DNA from 2 places in the Sporosarcina jeotgali genome. Region 1 is predicted to be linked to the other one. Evidence: riboswitches for the same ligand, from Rfam matches in the RefSeq annotation. Region 1 holds a riboswitch; the other holds the start of a gene.
What was found. Region 1 has a riboswitch for FMN ahead of ribD (bifunctional diaminohydroxyphosphoribosylaminopyrimidine deaminase/5-amino-6-(5-phosphoribosylamino)uracil reductase RibD). Riboswitches for the same ligand answer to the same signal wherever they lie in the genome.
Positions count from the first base shown of each region.

Region 1 (5,786 bases):
TTCCCCTGAAATCCAATGATTCTTCTGTAATCTCAGCAAAACAGGATAAATAGTGCCTTCACTCACATCATCAAGTCCGACTTTCTGCAGTTTAGCGGAAAGCTCATACCCATACACTGTCTCGTTTTCAATGATGGCAAGAACACAGCCATCTAGAATCCCCTTAAGCAGTTCACTTCTAACTGACACGAGACCACTCTCCATTTAGTATATTGCCATACAAGGTAGCATTTCGAAAAAATAGCTACCTTGTGACGCAAAGTAGTAATAATGTTAGTGTATTCCCGCCAAATTAATATGTCAACCGGAATGTTCAGAAAAGTAAATTGCATTCTTGCATTATATGTTAGGATAGCAGAAGGAGGGATTACCAATGAATCCGGTCACATTCGAAGACATTTATAATGCTGGGATTGTCGCCTCATCTTCTGAGACATATATCCATTATCATCTGCCCGATATGCCGCTTTATTATGACAGTAATTATATTGCATTTAAAAGGATGCCTACAATCCGTGAGTTTCAAAAAGCAGAACAGGCTTTGAAAGTCTATCATACCGCACGAGATCAACATCACTTGAAATTCACATTCCCTCAGGATGAGCCTATTTCAAAAGAAGTGAACGCTTATTTGAACAGGAATGATTATGACACTGGCTTTCTAGAATTATATGTACTAAATCCAAAAGACTTTCCCGACGTTCCTCCATCTTCAGGTATTCAAGTGTCACCAGTAACTGAGAGCAATCTTGAAGACTTCCTCCACTTACAGCAAACAATTGATGAGCAATTCGGGAAAGAGTTTGCAGTTCAAAAACGGCTGCAGCATAAGAAGAATTTCTTTGATCCTCATGTTGTGCAGCTCGTCGCAGCCTTTGACGATGAATTAGCAGGCTCTGTAGATTTGATTGTTAATGAACAAACTGTCGAAATTGACGGATTACATGTATTAGAAAAAATGAGACATAAAGGTATTGGGAGTCAATTGCAGCGGTGGCTGATGGAACAGTATCCTGACAAACTAGTTATTCTCGTCGCTGACGGTGAAGATACACCAAAAGAAATGTACTTGCGACAAAACTATAAGTTTGCTGGCTACCAATACGAGACGGTAAAAGCGTAACTGTCATTTTGGAAACTATTGCCTGCCTCATGCTAAACTAATGATAGACAGTATTCTAAATAGGTCAGGACGTGAAAGTAATGAAAGATCTTGCACAATCTATACAGACTCAACTATTAGTTTCGATGTTGGATGGCAGTCGAGTAGCAACCCTAGTTACAGACCCCTCCCAACCGGACAATCCGATTATTTATGCGAATCGGACGTTTGAAACAATGACGGGGTACCCATTAAGCGAAACAATCGGTCAAAATTGTCGTTTTCTTCAAGGTCCGGGCACTGATCAGTTAGCAATTCAGCAACTACGCGATGCTATACGTAAAAAAAATGAAATTACCATAACACTAAAAAACTATAAAAAAGATGGGACATTATTCTGGAACCGCCTTTCGGTGACGCCCGTCCAAATTGAAGGGCATTCTTTCTTCATCGGGACCCAAACCAATGTCTCCGTTGAATACAGGCAGCGTGCCGAATTAACGAACAAGGAATCAGAAATCGAACAACTGATGCTTCCAATCATGACAATTCATGACAATATTGCTGCCGTCTCCCTTATCGGAGAAATGAGTCCGCAGCGTTTCAATTTATTGACACAAAAACTTAGTGAATTTGTTCAAAAAAGTGGTGTGGATCATGTCATTATCGACATAACAGGACTGTATTGGAATCATGAGTCCCCGCTAACCAGTTTGTTAGCTGTCCAAGATGTGTTAAGACTCATGGGAGCCCAGCTCTATATCACTGGTATCTCTCCAAAAGTAGCGCTGTCATTAACAGGAACGAACGTATCTGATGAGCAACTACAAACATTTTCAAGTATTCAGCAAGCACTTGCCAAAATCCAATAGACAATAGATTGAAGTATGAATTCCAGAAATATCTGCCGCTGATAAGTATCTCCATTCGATTTAAGGAGACTCTGGATGTTATCAAGAAAAATCTTGGCTGCTTCTGGTTCAGGAGTACTTTTTTTCATATTGCTCGGCTTCTTTATCCCTGTTCCTTTCGGGAAAACAATCACGTCAGTGCCCCAATATTTCGAGTCCGTGTTCCTGAGTATTTCCGGTTATTTGCTTTACGGTACTTCAATTATACTTTTTTACGGTATTACGTGTTCAATAATCAGTGAAAAATCAGCTGTGTTAATTAGTAAAAAAGTTAAATCTAACCGATTAGATTTACCTATTTCAGGATTGCTCCACGCAAGCTTCGGGTTCGTTTTTTCAGGATATGGACTCATTGCATCGTTGTTATTTTATGCTGTAGATCACTTGATTAAAAGTAGAAAAATAACCGTTTCACGGAAACAGCTAGTAACGGCTTTAGTGCTTCCCATTGCACTATATGTCCTCTGTATGGGAACACTTGCAACCGCAGATTTCTTATCAGGCGGATGGAAAGACCTGCTCGTTTAAAAATGAACATGCAGGTTGCAAGCTCACTAATAGCTGTGCTAGACTTTGAGACAATCGAATAATATTCCTTCGGGGCAGGGTGAAATTCCCTACCGGCGGTGATGAGCTTTGATGGCTCTTAGTCCGTGACCCGGATGCAATTTTGCAGACGGTGGATTTGGTGAAACTCCAAGGCCGACAGTTAAAGTCTGGATGGGAGAAGGAATGGTGCGTTTTTCAAATTTTTCTTTTGACTGACGCTTATTTTGTCATGCTTACCCAGCCCCGCACATCTGTTGCGGGGCTTTTTTTGTTACATGAGGAATCTATGATTCAGGAGTGTTGTTATCGTTGGAAATTGAACACTATATGCAAATTGCTTTTTCACTTGCACGAGGTGCAGCAGGTCAAACTTCACCCAATCCACCCGTCGGTTCTGTAATTGTGAACCAGGGAAGGGTTGTCGGAATGGGGGCTCATTTGCGCGCTGGCGAACGTCATGCAGAGCGGGTTGCTCTGGATATGGCAGGCAAAGAATCTGCTGGTGCAGATTTGTACGTCACTCTTGAACCATGTTCGCATACCGGAAAAACACCTCCATGCGCAGAAGCGATTTTGCAAGCAGGCATCTCTCGTGTCTACGTTTCAGCGTTAGATCCGAATCCGTTAGTTGCAGGGTCTGGAATCCAGCGGCTTCGAGATTCAGGTGTCGAAGTACAAATCGGAGTCTGTACAGATTTAGCACGCGAATTGTATGAACCTTTTTTTCATTTCATTCAAACCAAACAACCTCATGTAACGTTAAAAACAGCTATGACATTAGACGGTAAAATCGCAGCATTTTCAGGACACAGCAAATGGGTGACAAGCGAGCAAGCTCGACTTGACGTCCATCGTCTTCGCTATGTCCATGATGCCATTTTAACCGGAAGTAAAACGATTCTTCACGACAATCCCCTTCTTACCACCAGATTGCCCCAAGGTGGACTCCACCCTATTCGAGTTATTTTAGATACACACTTATCTACACCTGTTGCGAGTCAGGTTATTCAAAACACGGACGCCCCTACCTGGATTTTTTGTGGCAGCGCCGCTTCAAAAGAACGCGAATTGAGTTTCTTGCCGTATAATCACGTCGAAGTTTTTCGTATGGAGAAGCCTGCCATTGCAGTGTCTGACGTACTAGATCAACTTGGCGCGCGTGGCATCATGACCCTTCTTGTAGAGGGAGGATCTTCTGTAAATGCTTCTTTTTTACAAGGGGATGCTGTCGATCGGATCATTACGTACATTGCTCCAAGAGTACTTGGCGGTACAGATTCTCTCACACCAATCGGCGGGGAAAATCCTGCCTTGATGAGTGACGCGAAAGATTTTATTTTCGTAAAAACGGAACAGCTTGGTCCAGATTTAAAGGTAACGGCTGTACCAAAAGGATGTGATTCTAATGTTCACAGGAATCATTGAGGAAATTGGGACTGTACGAACAGTCCGCTCATCAGGTCACTCGATGGAACTTACTGTGGCAGCTGCAGAAATACTGAAAGATGTCCGTTTAGGAGACAGTATTGCTGTTAACGGGACTTGTCTGACCGTGACATCATTTACAACGGGTCAGTTTACCGCAGACGTGATGCCTGAAACGTTTCGAACGACGTCGTTACATAACGCAAAAGCCGGTACTTCAGTAAATTTGGAACGCGCTCTTCGCGCGGATAGTCGTTTGGGCGGTCATTTTGTTTCCGGTCATGTCGACGGAACTGCGATTGTCCAAAAGTGTCAGCACATCGAGAATTCGCTTGTCATGCATTTATCACTCCCGCCTGGCGGATTGAACTACGTGCTACCGAAAGGCTCGATTGCACTCGACGGTACGTCTTTAACAATTTTTGACGTGACTGATGAAAGCATTTCGATTTCACTCATTCCGCATACTCAAAAAACAACGGTTCTCGCGGCGCGCAAGCCGGGTGACTGTGTCAATGTGGAATTTGACATGCTCGCAAAATACATGTTCAACATGCTGCAGCGACGTACTCCTTCCGAAAAACGAACTTTGAACGAGGACTTTTTACAGCAAAATGGATTTTTATAAGGAAAGGGTGTTTGCTCATGTTTGATACGATCGAAGAAGCGATTCAAGACTTAAAACTCGGGAAACCGATTATTGTTGTGGATGATGAAAACCGTGAAAACGAAGGCGACTTCATCTGCTTAGCAGAACACGCGACCCCTGAGATGATCAATTTCATGGCAACGAAAGGACGCGGACTCATCTGTACGCCGATTACTGAATCGAAAGCGGTTCAACTCGGGCTCCCGATGATGACCATGCACAATACGGATGCACATGGAACGGCTTTCACAGTGAGCATCGATCATGCAGAATCCCATACAGGTATTAGTGCCTTCGAACGTTCGGAAACGATTTTAAAAATGCTTGAGCAGCGAGCAGCGCCAAGTGACTTTAAGCAGCCAGGTCATGTCTTTCCACTGATTGCAGAAGCTAACGGAGTGCTCAGCCGAGTAGGTCATACCGAAGCTTCCGTCGATTTAGCCAGACTTGCAGGAAGTGAACCTGCTGCGGTCATTTGTGAAATCATGAGCGAAGATGGTTCGATGGCTCGGGTTCCTGAGTTACGAAAGCTTGCAGACTCGGAAGGGCTGAAATTGATCAGCATCGAGGATCTGGTGCATTACCGTCTTGCCAATGAAACACTCATTACACGTGAAGCTCAGGTCATATTGCCGACGTCTCTTGGTCTATTTAAGATGATCGGCTATACCGAAAAAATGACTGGTAAAGAACACGTCGCTCTTGTTAAAGGTGATCTGACGAACGCAGAACCTATACTGGTCAGAGTCCATTCCGAATGCTTAACCGGGGATATTTTCGGTTCTACCAGATGTGACTGCGGTCCGCAGCTCCACGCAGCTTTGCAGCAGATTGAAGAAGCGGGGCGCGGCGTCCTGCTTTACATGCGTCAAGAAGGACGGGGAATCGGACTTATTAATAAGTTGAAAGCGTACGAATTGCAAGAGCAAGGACTAGATACTGTCGAAGCAAATAAAGCGCTTGGATTCCCTGACGATTTGCGTGACTACGGAATCAGCGCACAAATCTTACAAGACTTAGGGATTGCTGACGTGAGATTGCTGACGAACAACCCTAGAAAGTTAGATGGACTAGCGGAGTATGGACTCACAATTACAGAACGTGTTCCAATTGAGCTCCCTGCACTTCCTGAAAACAAACGTTATATGGA
Region 1 is NZ_CP116341.1:3,106,273-3,112,058, forward strand. Features, by position in the region: gene PGH26_RS15670 (PadR family transcriptional regulator) at 1-189, opposite strand, end outside; gene PGH26_RS15675 (GNAT family N-acetyltransferase) at 374-1,123, shown strand; gene ytvA (YtvA family blue-light photoreceptor) at 1,204-1,974, shown strand; gene PGH26_RS15685 (hypothetical protein) at 2,050-2,541, shown strand; FMN riboswitch at 2,603-2,749, shown strand; gene ribD (bifunctional diaminohydroxyphosphoribosylaminopyrimidine deaminase/5-amino-6-(5-phosphoribosylamino)uracil reductase RibD) at 2,872-3,987, shown strand; gene ribE (riboflavin synthase) at 3,968-4,615, shown strand; gene PGH26_RS15700 (bifunctional 3,4-dihydroxy-2-butanone-4-phosphate synthase/GTP cyclohydrolase II) at 4,633-5,786, shown strand, end outside.

Region 2 (5,786 bases), 1.3 Mb from region 1:
ATCATCCACTCCATTACCAAATGAAGGTAAAGGTTATGTTGTTTTATACCAAAGTTTTGAAGCCATTCACGATACGACTAAATGGACAACTCATATTGTATTGCTATCTGCATTTATCGCGTTCATATTGACAACATTTTTCGCTTTCTTCCTATCAACGCGTATCACAAGACCTTTACGTCAAATGAAAGAAGCGGCATTTGAATTATCTAAAGGGAATTTCGATGCTCGAATACCGGTGAAACAAAATGATGAAATTGGCCAGCTCTCTACAGCATTCAACCAAATGGGCCGCCAATTGAAATACAACGTGGAACTTATAAAACAGGATAAAGAACAATTATCGAGTATTTTAACGTCCATGACAGATGCGGTGATTACATTTAATCGGGATAACACGATCCTGCTAAGCAATCCGCAAGCTGAAAAAGTATTGCAGAAATGGTCATTTATCAATCAAGATTCAAAAGAATTGCTGCCACCGGAAATTATTCATATGTTGGAGCATGCTGTTATGTTCGCAGAAGAAGTAGATGCTGAATTAGAGCTTGGGAAACGATTTTTTGTTGTTAAAATCAGTCCGCTTTACAGTAAAAACAGCATCCGAGGCGCAGTAGCTGTTCTGCGGGACATGACTGAACAGCATCAGCTGGATAAATTGCGCTCAGACTTCATCGCGAATGTATCTCACGAACTAAGAACGCCAATCTCTATGCTTCAAGGGTATAGCGAGGCAATTTTAGATGGTGTTCCGGAGACTGTTGAAGAAAATCATGAAATGGTAAAGATCATTCATGACGAATCGCAACGGATGGGAAGACTTGTGACGGATTTGCTTGATCTTGCCCGCATGGAATCCGGACATATGCGCTTGTACAAATCAGAGATGGCAGTCGTACCTTTTTTGGAACGGATGCGAAACAAATTCATGCAAGTTGCGAAAGATGCTAAAGTCGATTTGGAAGTGGAGCCAAACGGGGCGGATACGTTGCATCTTCAAGCGGACGAAGATCGTATTGAACAGGTGTTCACCAATTTGATCGACAACGCAATTCGTCATACACCTGACGGAGGGCGTGTGAAACTTTCTGTTGAAAAATATCCGAAATCTGTTGCGATTTCTGTCATTGACACAGGGAGTGGAATACCTGAAGAAGACCTGCCATTCGTTTTTGAACGTTTTTACAAAGCTGATAAGGCTCGCACACGCGGTAAAAGCGGTACTGGGCTAGGTCTTGCCATCGCTAAGAATATTGCGGAGTCTCATGGCGGGAGTATTAGTGCTAAAAGAGGTGATATAGAAGGCACGATCTTCACTTGCGTCTTGCCTCTTCAGTAAATTACGTGTAACTAATAGGAAAGTTAGCCGTCAACTTATGTGAACGAGGAGGATGATTGTGGACGACTCCGTATTTCATCATTTATATGAAACGTATCATCATGATGTATTCAACTTCTTGACATACTTGACGAAGGACCGTCAGCTTGCAGAAGATTTGTCTCATGAAGTATATGTGAAAGCGATTCGTGCCTATTCCTCGTTCGAGGGACGGAGCAGCGAAAAAACATGGCTGTTTGCCATCGCCAAAAATGTATCCATCGATTACTTCCGAAAAAAGACCGTACGCAGTAAATATGACGCAACATTTTTTGACTGGGAAACAGATGAGATACAAGCGAAAGATAAGACACCAGAGCAGCAATCGATTGACAAAGAAGTGATGAAAGCGATTCTTGAAAATCTGGACACGTGTACAATCGATCAGCGTCTTGTCATCATTATGCGCTATTTTAATGACTTGTCGATTACAGATACAGCTGAAGTACTCGAATGGACAGAAGGGAAAGTGAAAACAACGCAGCATCGCGCTTTGAAAAGTTTAAGAAAAAAAGTGGCATTGGCAGAATTAGAGAGGGGGGAGCCAAGTGGATCACGAACGAAAAGATGATGATTTGGAGAAACTCCTGCACTCTATGCCAAAAATAGATGATACTCGTTCCAAGGACGAACTTCTGGAGCGGTTAAAAAACGACAAGCGGCTTACGGATATTTCAGTCACACCGGTACGGAAGAAAAGACGCATCGTTCCCGTTATAGCGGCTGTTGCGGCAATTATACTCGTTGCGATATTGATTCCTTCTTTCATGAACTCCATGAATCCAGGGAAACAATCAGCGGATCAGGCAATGCCGAAGAGTGATTCGAAGATAGCTCCTGCGGAGTCAATAGAAGAAGAGGGGGAGAACTTTGCGAGAGATGCTTCTTCAGAATCTGCCGCTTTAATGGGAGGGGCTTCGCAATATGCAGTGTTCCCTGCCGACTTGGATGGCGGTACTATAATGAATATCGGTTTGCAAGACGCACAAGCTGTCAGTATTCCTGTTTCTATACTTCTGACAAAAGAAGAATTAGAGTCTAAAGGGTTAACGGTCTCCTCAACAGATCTGGAGCTGTACAATGCATTTGCTGAGGAGTTGGATGAACAATCTTTAGGTTTTGAACCCATGCACCCCATAGATGCGACATTTACTGAAGATGGAGATCGATTGAGTGTTTTCCTGAATGACGAGCACGAATATGACCTTTCAGCTGCTAAACAAGAAGTGTTTCTGCATTCTCTCCAGCAAACGTTTCCTTCTTATCGCGAGATTAACATTTTAGATGCATCCGGGAACCCAGCAGAGTTTGACCAGGTTGGCCAGCTAGAGCCCATCCATATGCAAAGTGGTGAGTGGCACACGCCGTTTTACGTTTACCATCAGGAAAATGGCCAGGAGTTGCTTTCACCTGGCTTCATGCAGCAGGCGGGGTCGTTTGAAGAAGCCCTCCGTCTAATGCAGACGGCACCAAATGATTTGTTTGCTCCAACGATTCCTAAAAAGCTGAACCTCACTGTTAAGCTTAAGGATGGAATCGCAGAGGTAACATTCAGCGACACTGTCCAACTTGATTCGATGCCGATGAATGAAGCGAGTCAAATGATCGATGCGCTTTTGTTAACAGCTTCAAGTTTCAACGTTCAGTTAAAACTGGGTCATGTTGAACCGCTTGATTGGAATGGGTTGAATTTCAAAGAGACGCTGCCGCAGGCAATAGGTTCAAATCCGTTGCCATTCATTCATAAGTAAACCGCAGTCTGTAAACATACAAGTTTACAGACTGTTTATTTTTCTGTATACTAATGGTGTAACAAAATATTGATTCATCTTCGGGGCAGGGTGTAATTCCCGACCGGCGGAAATGGAAGCGAAAGCTTTTTAGCCCGCGAGCTTAACAGCAGATTCCAGTGAGATTCTGGAGCCGACAGTATAGTCTGGATGGGAGAAGGTGAAGGCGAAGCCGTCTTTTTGTCTGTTTGACAACGGCTTGTTTAAGTGCGAGCATTCTTTTGAATGCTGGTGTCTTATTTAAACGCGTCTACTCACTCCCTTTAGCATGTATTTGCTTTAGGGTTTTTTAGCGGGACAGACGAAAGATTAGGCAGAACCTTTCCTCTTTGTGAAGTGAATCGCAAAAGGAGAGAGTAGCATGAACAGCAAGAAATTACGGGTGATGATTTTAGTCGCAATTCTAGGCAGCATTTCAACAGTTCTTATGCAGTTTAACTTCCCGCTGCCTGCACTTCCAGGATTTCTAAAGATTGACTTCAGTGAAATTCCCGCAGTATTGGCGGTAATGACACTCGGACCGGTCGCAGGGATTCTTGTGGAGCTATTGAAGAATGTTCTACATTGGTTTTTATCAGGAAGTCCTACTGGGGTACCAGTTGGGGAAATCGCGAACTTTGTAACAGGCATCTTATTCATCATGCCGATTTATTTTATCTTCAACAAATTCCGTAACTCTCGCGGCTTAACTGCAGGGCTTATATCGGGTACAATTTCCATGGCGGTTGGCATGAGTCTCTTAAATTATTTAGTCTTCTTGCCAGCGTACACTTATTTCTTAAATGCACCGCCAGTAACAGGAGACGGACTTTACAAAATGATTGTCTTAGGAATCTTGCCGTTCAACCTTATTAAAGGTGCAATTCTAATGGCGATTTCACTGCTTTTGTTTAAGAGTATGCAAAATTGGATTTCTCAGCAGCATCGTAAATTATCAGTGTGAGAATAGAAAAAAAACAGGCTGTCCGCAAGTGCGGGCAGCCTGTTTTTTAGTCTTCATATTTAAGTGGATCGCCTTCGAATGGATCATCAGCAATTTTAATGGAGTCTGTGGGACATCCATCAAATGCATCTTCAAGGTCCTCCAGCAGTTCTTCTGGAACTTCAGTATTTCCCGTGTTATCATCGAGGATAACAAACGCAATTCCTTCATCATCATAATCATAAATATCAGGCGCTGCAGCTCCGCAAGCTCCACAAGCGATACATGTGTCCTGATCTACAATCGTAAACTTTCGAGTAGACATGTTCGTTCTCTCCTCTTTTCTTCGCACTAGCAACTAGGTACTTCATCCATTCTAAAACGGTTTTCTGCAGTTTTCAACCTTTAACCACTAGAAAGTAGGGATTCTTCGTGAAGTTGAGTTCAATAATTTTAAAGATCGCTGAAAAAATGGATGGGCAAAGGTCTTTAAATGCAAGTTTACATGTCTTGCGTGGAAAACGATCTGGGCAAACCCTTCAAGATGTAGATTATTTTTCAGTGAAACCGTACTTTTCAATTCTACCTAAACTGTCCGAATCCACTTTTACAGAAGCGATTACCTCCCTTCAGCGTTCGGAATTGATCAATGAAACAGAGGGGCTTGTCACTGTCACGGAAAAAGGAAGGCAACTAGCCAAAGAGTTACGGGAATATCACTTTGATGGCTGGCAATATCGAGGCCGGGAAGAAATCTTCTTTTTGCGATTGGTTTTACTCGTACAAACCCTATCCCAGTTACGAAACTCTCAAAATTCCTTTTATCCGATCACGAATGATCGGAAAATCCAGCAGTTTGTGAAAAAGGTATTACGAAGTCTGCAGGACACACGTCAAAATAGCGCGCGTTCATTCGCAGAGGAGCTGATACTTGCGGTGGAAATGACGGGAATATCCGACCTGCAAGCATCTTTGCTTACTCACCGTTTAACTGGTGCAGAAGCAACAGGATGGACGTGGGAACAGCTTGAGGAATGTACAAGGGAAGACGCCGATAGTTTACAACTGGAATTTCTAGAAGCGATTCATCGATTAATTACTGTGTCGGAATGTGAAAAAGCTGAAGAAACCCTGCCGATTTTAAATCAGCTTGCGGGTGGTATACGTATTGAATCGCCGCTGACAGATTCAACGGCCATTACAAAGAGGTTATTTGACCAGGGATTACCTATGGAAGAAATAGCATTAATTCGACGGTTGAAGGTAAATACAATAGAAGATCACATTACAGAAATTGCAACAAATGATGATAACTTTCCGATCTTAAGATTTGTAGATCAGGCGGATATAGAAGCGGTTCAGCAAGAAATTAAAAAGAATGATGTGAAAAGGCTGCGGGTATTAAAAGAAAAGTTTCCCCATTTATCCTATTTTCAACTGCGTCTCATTTTAAGTACAACGAAAGGAGAGCTCGTGTAATGGATCTTCATCATGAACTAAAAAAGCGATTCGGATTCGATGAATTCCGTCCAGGTCAAGAAGACGTCATTCGCTCTATATTGAAACGGAACGACACAATTGCCATATTGCCAACAGGCATGGGGAAGTCGTTATGCTACCAGCTGCCTGGTCAACTGCAGGATGGACTGGTGCTCATCGTTTCCCCTCTCGTTTCCTTAATGGAAGATCAAGTGGC
Region 2 is NZ_CP116341.1:1,173,647-1,179,432, forward strand. Features, by position in the region: gene PGH26_RS05525 (ATP-binding protein) at 1-1,339, shown strand, start outside; gene PGH26_RS05530 (sigma-70 family RNA polymerase sigma factor) at 1,398-1,949, shown strand; gene PGH26_RS05535 (hypothetical protein) at 1,927-3,129, shown strand; FMN riboswitch at 3,202-3,334, shown strand; gene PGH26_RS05540 (ECF transporter S component) at 3,530-4,111, shown strand; gene PGH26_RS05545 (ferredoxin) at 4,158-4,415, opposite strand; gene PGH26_RS05550 (YpbB family protein) at 4,523-5,569, shown strand; gene PGH26_RS05555 (RecQ family ATP-dependent DNA helicase) at 5,569-5,786, shown strand, end outside.
Region 2: linked by a shared signal. The riboswitch ahead of PGH26_RS05540 (ECF transporter S component) and the one ahead of ribD (bifunctional diaminohydroxyphosphoribosylaminopyrimidine deaminase/5-amino-6-(5-phosphoribosylamino)uracil reductase RibD) in region 1 are both predicted to bind FMN.